Regions from separate parts of the Variovorax sp. Root434 genome, predicted to be linked through region 1. Evidence: riboswitches for the same ligand, from Rfam matches in the RefSeq annotation. Region 1 holds a riboswitch; the other holds the start of a gene.
The links. Region 1 has a riboswitch for cobalamin ahead of ASD05_RS12650 (TonB-dependent receptor domain-containing protein). Riboswitches for the same ligand answer to the same signal wherever they lie in the genome.
Positions count from the first base shown of each region.

Region 2: another riboswitch for cobalamin. It lies ahead of ASD05_RS27720 (TonB-dependent receptor); the one in region 1 lies ahead of ASD05_RS12650 (TonB-dependent receptor domain-containing protein).

Region 1 covers NZ_LMEK01000012.1:453,422-456,820, forward strand. The annotation lists gene ASD05_RS12645 (ClcB-like voltage-gated chloride channel protein) at 1-1,007, opposite strand, end outside; cobalamin riboswitch at 1,063-1,323, shown strand; gene ASD05_RS12650 (TonB-dependent receptor domain-containing protein) at 1,411-3,327, shown strand; gene ASD05_RS12655 (cobyrinate a,c-diamide synthase) at 3,312-3,399, shown strand, end outside.
Region 2 covers NZ_LMEK01000028.1:45,928-49,326, reverse strand. The annotation lists gene ybaL (YbaL family putative K(+) efflux transporter) at 1-707, shown strand, start outside; gene ASD05_RS27730 (hypothetical protein) at 722-1,126, opposite strand; gene ASD05_RS27725 (hypothetical protein) at 1,281-1,502, shown strand; cobalamin riboswitch at 1,585-1,865, shown strand; gene ASD05_RS27720 (TonB-dependent receptor) at 1,994-3,399, shown strand, end outside.

The DNA.
Region 1 (3,399 bases):
GAACCCGCCGTGGCCAGCGTGGCGACCGCCTTGGCCGCCAGCACCATCGCGATCAGCGTCCACGCCCAGGGCGTGTGCAGCACCGCATTGACCACGCTGTAGCCATTGCCCCAGACCTCGGGCACGGGCACAGACACCAAGCCCATCGCCAGCCCGCCCAGGGCCAGCCGCCACGGCAGCGCCAGCGGCAGCCGCGAGAACAGCGCGCGGCTGCCCTGCAGCGCACGCAGGAAGCCGATCACAGAAAAGCCCAGCAGCACGCCGAGCACGCAGAACAGCACGACCTCGGCGCCATGGATCTCCGGGAACGCCGGCATCCTGTAAGGCGGCTGGTAGCCGGGCAGCGCCCGCATCGCCACATTGGCGACCACCGAGGCGATGATGATCGGCCCCACGCTCTCCATTGCGATCGAGCCCAGCACGATCTCGGCGACGAAGAAGGCGCCGGCGATAGGGGCGTTGTAGGCCGCGGTCAGGCCCGCCGCCGCGCCGCAGGCCACCAGCAGCCGCAGCCGCTCGACCGGAAAGCGAAACACCCGACCCAACAGCGAAGCCGCCAGCGCTGCCAGCTGCACCATCGAGCCCTCGCGCCCGATGGAGCCGCCGCTGCCGATGCTGACCAGCGACGACGCGCTGCGCACCAGCGTCTGCGCCACCGGGATGCGTCCGTCGCCGAGCACGATGGCCTCCATGTAGTCGGAGGTGGCGCTGCGCTGCGCGACGCGTTTCGCCAGCACGAGCAGCAGCCCGGCCACGAGCCCGCCCAGCGTGGGGCAGGCAACGCGCGCCCACCACGGCAGGTGCTTGGCCGTCGCCACCAGCCCTTCGCCCGGCCCGAGCACCAGGTGCTCGAAGGCAAGGAGCGCCGCGCGGAAGACTTCGGTCGCCAGCGTGCCCAGCAGGCCGGCCCCGATGGACCACAGCAGCATCGACTGCCAGCCCGAGATGCCGAAGAGACGCTGCAGCGCAGAACGAAGATCCAGGAAGACCGAGGCGGGCCGCATCATGGCCGCCGATGTTAGCGGCGACCGCAACTTTCGAATTAACTGGCTGCCGTCAGGCTCTAAAATCCCGTCCGTTGGTGCCTGCGGCGTGGTTCACGCGCCGCGGTTCAACGGGAAGCAGGAGTGGAAGCCCCCGACCTCATCTGGTCGGAACAAGGCCGAAGCCGCCTGCGCTGCCCCCGCAACGGTCAAGCAGACGGCGCCGCAAGGCGCCAACCCCTTTCCATCGAAGCCACTGGGTGCCCTGAAACAGGCGCCTGGGAAGGCGGCAGGGGTCGTTCTGCCAGCCCGGATACCGGCCAACAAGGCGGCTGCCGCATGCGTGATCGATGCATGGGGCGGCCATGGCGCCCAGGCGCCGGCGGGGAGGCCGGCGAGGGGTATTGACGTTCGTTCGGCTCATTCCATGATTTCCCACGTTTGCTTTTCTCGCGGCCGCGCTCCTGCGCGCCGTTTCCGCCACGCCTGCCTGCCGCTGGCGCTGGCTACCGCCTTCGGCGGCCTGGCCCATGCACAGGAGGCCCCCACGCTCGGCGAAACGGTGGTCACGGCCAACCGCACGCCGCAGGCGCTGTCGGACCTGGTGGGCGACGTGTCCATCGTCGACCGGCAGACCATCGAGCGCAGCGGCGCGACCGGCGCGGCCGACGTTCTCTCGCGCCTGCCCGGCATCGAGATCTCGCGCTCGGGCGGCTTGGGCAACGCCACCAGCGTGTTTATCCGCGGCGCGGAAACGCGCTTCACGGCGGTCTACCTCGATGGTGTGCGCATCGACTCGCAATCGACCGGCGGCGCCGGCTGGGAAGGCATTCCGCTCTCGCAGATCGACCGCATCGAAGTGCTGCGCGGCCCGGCCGCCGCGGTCTATGGCTCGGATGCCATCGGCGGCGTGATCCAGCTCTTCACCAGGCGCGGCGAAGAGGGCGTGGCGCCTTACGCGGGCATCGGTTTCGGCAGCAACGGCCTGCGCAAGATCGAAGGCGGCGTGAGCGGCAAGTCGGGGCTGTTCGACTATTCGTTCGGCGTGGCGCATGAAGAAAGCAAGGGCTACAACGTGCAGCCCGCCAACAAGCGCAACGTGGTCAAGGACGGCTACGCCAGCCCCGACCGTGACGGCTACACCAGCACCTCGGGCAACGTGAAGCTGGGCTTCCAGATCACGCCCGACCAGCGCATCGATGCCACGCTGCTCACCAGCGAGATCAAGGCCGGCTACGACGCCGCCGTGTCCTACAGGACCAGGCCGCCCGTCCTGTTCCGCGACGACCAGTCGACCAACACCCTGCGCACCGCCGGCCTGACCTGGTCGGCCAAGTGGAACGACGTCTACAGCACCCGCGTGCAGGTGACCGATTCGCAGTCGGTCTACAAGACGCAGCCTTCGTTCTACCGCACCGAAACCAACCTGCGCGGCTACCTGTTCCAGAACGAGTTCCGCTTCGGCCCGCACCTGCTGACGGCCACGCTCGAACGCCGTGAGGACGCACTCGAAAACGCGCCCACCACTACATCCAAACTGCTGTCGCGCGACCGTTCGCAGGATGCAATTTCGCTCGGCTACGGCTTCGTGCAGGGCCCGCATTCGCTGCAGCTGCACGTGCGCCACGACAAGGACAGCGAGTTCGGCGGCAAGACCACCGGCAGCGCGGCCTACGGCTATGCCATCACGCCATCGCTGCGCTTTACGGCTTCTGCGGGCACGGCCTTCCGCGTGCCCACGCTGTATCAGCGCTTCAGCGAATTCGGCCTGGCCACGCTCAAGCCGGAATCGAGCCGCAACGTCGAGCTGGGCCTGCAGTACACCGAAGGCGCCACGCAGGCGGGCATCGTCGTCTACAGCAGCCGCGTGCGGAACCTGATCGGGTTCGATGGAACGGCCAAGGGCTGCGCCTCCTCGTTCGGCTGCTACTCGAGCACCGCGCGCGCCCGCTACCAGGGCGTCACGTTGTCGGGCAGCCAGCGCTTCGGCGACGTCACGCTGCGCAGTTCGTTCGACTTCCAGGACCCGCGCGACCTCGCCACCCACAACCTGCTGGCCCGCCGCGCGCAGCGCCACGCCACCCTGGGCGCCGACTGGCGCATTGCCGGCTGGACGCTGGGCGCCGAGGTGCAGACATCGAGCCGCCGCTACGACGATGCAGCCAACAGCGTGAAGCTGGGCGGATACACCGTGCTGAACCTGTCGGCCTCCACGCAGATCACGCGCGACCTCAACCTCGTGGCGCGCGTCGACGATGTGAGCAACAAGGACTACCAGTACGCGCGGCTGTACGCCAATGCCGGCCGCACCGCGTACGTCGGTCTCAAGTGGACGCCTCACTAAGCCAACCCTCGCCACGAAGCGGCGCCGCCGGTGCCGAGGCGGCCTCGTGCGCCGCCGTGCTGGTGGCCGCTC
Region 2 (3,399 bases), on a different contig from region 1:
TGGGCACTGCGCTGACCGTCAGCGCCAGCCTCGCGCAGATCGGCGAGTTCTCGTTCATCCTGGCCGGGCTGGGGGTGTCGCTGGGCCTGCTGCCGGTGGAAGGGCAGAGCCTCGTGCTGGCGGGCGCGCTGATCTCCATTGCCACCAACCCGCTGTGGTTCAGCCTGATCGTGCCGATGCAGAAGTGGCTGCATGCCCGTTTCTCCTTCGCGCGCGGGCTCGAGTCGCGCGATGACCCGCTGGCCGAACTGCCCATGACCACCGAGGCGAAATACCTCTCGCGGCAGGTGGTGCTCGTGGGCTACGGCCGCGTCGGGCGCCGCATCGCGGCCGAGCTCGACGCGCACGACATCCCGTATGTGGTGGCCGAGCAGAACCGCGAACTGGTCGAGAAGCTGCGCGAAGCCGGTACGCCGGCCGTGTGGGGCGACGCGGCCGATCCGGCCGTGCTGATCCAGGCGCACATCGCGCGTGCCCGCGTGCTGGTGGTGGCCACGCCCGACGCCATGAATGTGCGCCAGATGATGGAGACGGCCCGCACGCTCAACCCCACCATACAGACCGTGATCCGCAGCCACAACGAGCAGGAGGCCCGACTGCTCACGCAGGAAACCTCCGCCACCGTGTTCCTGGGCGAACAGGAACTGGCCCAGGCCATGGCGCGCGACGTGGTCCAGCGGGCCGTGTCGATGGCCGTGCCGGCTTGACGCCCGCCATGCCGTCAGAGGTCTTCGATGACCAGCGTGCGGTAGCGCTGGGCGATGGAATAGGGCACCGTGCGCACCAGTTCCATCAGGCGTTCGGCCGTCGCGCTGTCGCGGGTCCTGACCAGCAGGCCTGTGTGGCCTTCGTTCGCCAGCTTGGTATAGGCGCGTACGGTCGCGGCATCGGTGCCGGCGGACGGCAACGGGTCGTCGGAGCTTTTCACGGTCGGGGTGATCTCGTCCAGCACCGTTTGCGCGGGAAGCAGGTAGACCTCGTCCCCACTCATGCCTTTTTCGATCAGGCGGTGACCAATGCGGTTGGCATCTTCTGCGCTCGGAAACATCACCATCGAGTAGCCGGTCGGGTAAAAGGCGCCGCCGATGCTCGACCGCATCTTCGGTTCAAGAGTGAAATGCTTCATGATGCCTCCTGGCTCTTTTGAGGTTCTTCGAAGATCCCTGACTACAACATTAGGCCGCGCGCGGGCCGGACTCTGTAGGAGAACCCCGAAAGCACTGTCAACCGCATGGGTTCGCCGCCCATTCAGGACAAACCACCCCGTCACGCCCACTTCCATGTCCTTATCAAGAAACGTCGCACTCACCGTCCATGAACTGGAAGCGGGCGAGTTCTATTGGGTGCTGATGGAGGCGGTCGACGACACGCCGGGCGAAACCTCCCACGTCTACATGCCGCTGGAGGCCGCCCAGGATCCCTACGCCACCTACTCGAATGCGCTGGTGGCGGGTGTGGCCGTGCTGCGGCGGCTGTTCGGGCCCGACGGGAAGCCCGCCTGAAGTTCTCGGCGCGGCTTGCCGCAGGCCGTTCCCTATAATTCCGCCCGCCCTGGTGTATCAGTTCTTATTAACTGACTTGCGCCAGGCAACACGGTTCGAAGGTGCCCCGCACGCCATGTGATGGCCACGGGGTTAAACGGGAAGCAGGTGCGCCGCGTCGATCTTGACGCGTCAACTCCTGCGCTGCCCCCGCAACGGTCGGCGGATCTGGAAACCCTCACGCCCATGCCTGCTTCCACGCAGGTACGGGCAGCCACTGCGCATCGGCGTGGGAAGGCGAGGGTTTCGGCCGCGGTGTGCAATCCCACAGCACACCGCGGCGCTCCGCGAGCCCGGATACCGGCCTTCGCAACCGCCTTCGGACGCTGCGGGAGTGCGTGTCCGGGCCTGCCGCCTCGCGCTCGCGCGGACCGCCGCAGTCCCTTCGCCTCTTCCGTTGCTTCCTCTATCGGTCGGGAGCCTGCGGGGACGCAGGTCGCAGGAGAGATCAAATGGGTCAGCAAGCATCGCCGGCGCGCGATTGCATGGGTACGCCGCTGCGTTGGGCGCGTCTTTCGGGTTTCTCATTGGGCTTGGGGCTGGCGTTCGGGCCTTCCGCGGGCTTCGCACAATCGCCGGATGAAGCGGCCGGCAGCGGCCAAAGTTTGAAGCCGGTGCAGGTCGAGGCCGAGCGGCACGCGCCGCTGGCCATCGACGAGCCCTCGTACACCGGCAGCCGCCTTGGCCTCACGCCGCTGGAAACGCCGGCCAGCATCGAGGTGCTGACGGGCGACACCATCCGCGCGCGCGGCGACGTCTCGGTGATCGACGCCGCCACCCGCGCCACCGGCATCACCGGCTCGCCCGGCCCCGGCAACGGCGGCACAGCCATGGCCGCGCGCGGCTTCTCGGGCCACGGCTCGGTGATGCAGCTGTTCGACGGCACGCGCCTGTATGCGGGCGCGGGCACCGTCACCTTTCCGTTCGACACCTGGTCGGTCGATCGCATCGAGGTGCTGCGCGGCGCGGCCTCGGTGATGTACGGCGAGGGCGCCATCGGCGGCGCGATCAACGTGGTGCCCAGGAAGCCCACGCGCGGCCCGATCCGCAACGAGGCGCTCGTTACGCTCGGCTCCGACGCCACCCGCCAGGTGGCCTTCGGCAGCGGCGGGGCGATCGACGACAGGCTTTCGTACCGCTTGGACATCAGCCACCGCGCCACCGACGGCTTCATGCAGCGCGGGGAGGCCGAGAGCCTCGCCGTGGGCGCGGCCGTGCGGCTCGACGTGTCACCGCAGCTGCAGTTCACGCTGTCGCACGACGAAGGCAGCCAGTCGCCGCAGCGCTACTACGGCGTGCCGCTGATCGACGGCCGCCTGGGCAGCCAGACGCTGCGCCAGAACTACAACGTGGACGACGCCGAGATCAAGTACCGCGACAAGTGGACCCGGCTCGATGCGCAGTGGACGCCCAACGATGCCGTCACCGTGCGCAACCAGCTCTACCGGCTGGAGAGCAAGCGCCACTGGCGCAACAGCGAAACCTACACCTACAGCGCCACCACCCGGCGCGTGACGCGCGGCGACTACCTGGAAATCGGCCACGACCAGGAACAGATCGGCAACCGCACCGACGCCACCTTCAGGCATGGCCTGTTCGGCCTGGCCAACCAGGTGCTGGTGGGCTTCGACGCGAACCGCATCGACTTCACGCACACCAACGACTCGCCCTATGGCGGCCGCTCGGTGGTCGACCCCTTCATCTTCAACCCCGGCTACTACGCCTCGCCCGTGGCCTACACGCCGCGCTACAAGACCAGGACCAGCACCTACGCCTTCTTCGCCGAGGACAAGCTGGCCTTCAACGAGCAGTGGTCGGTGGTGGGCAGCCTGCGCTGGGATCACGCGAAGATCGCGCG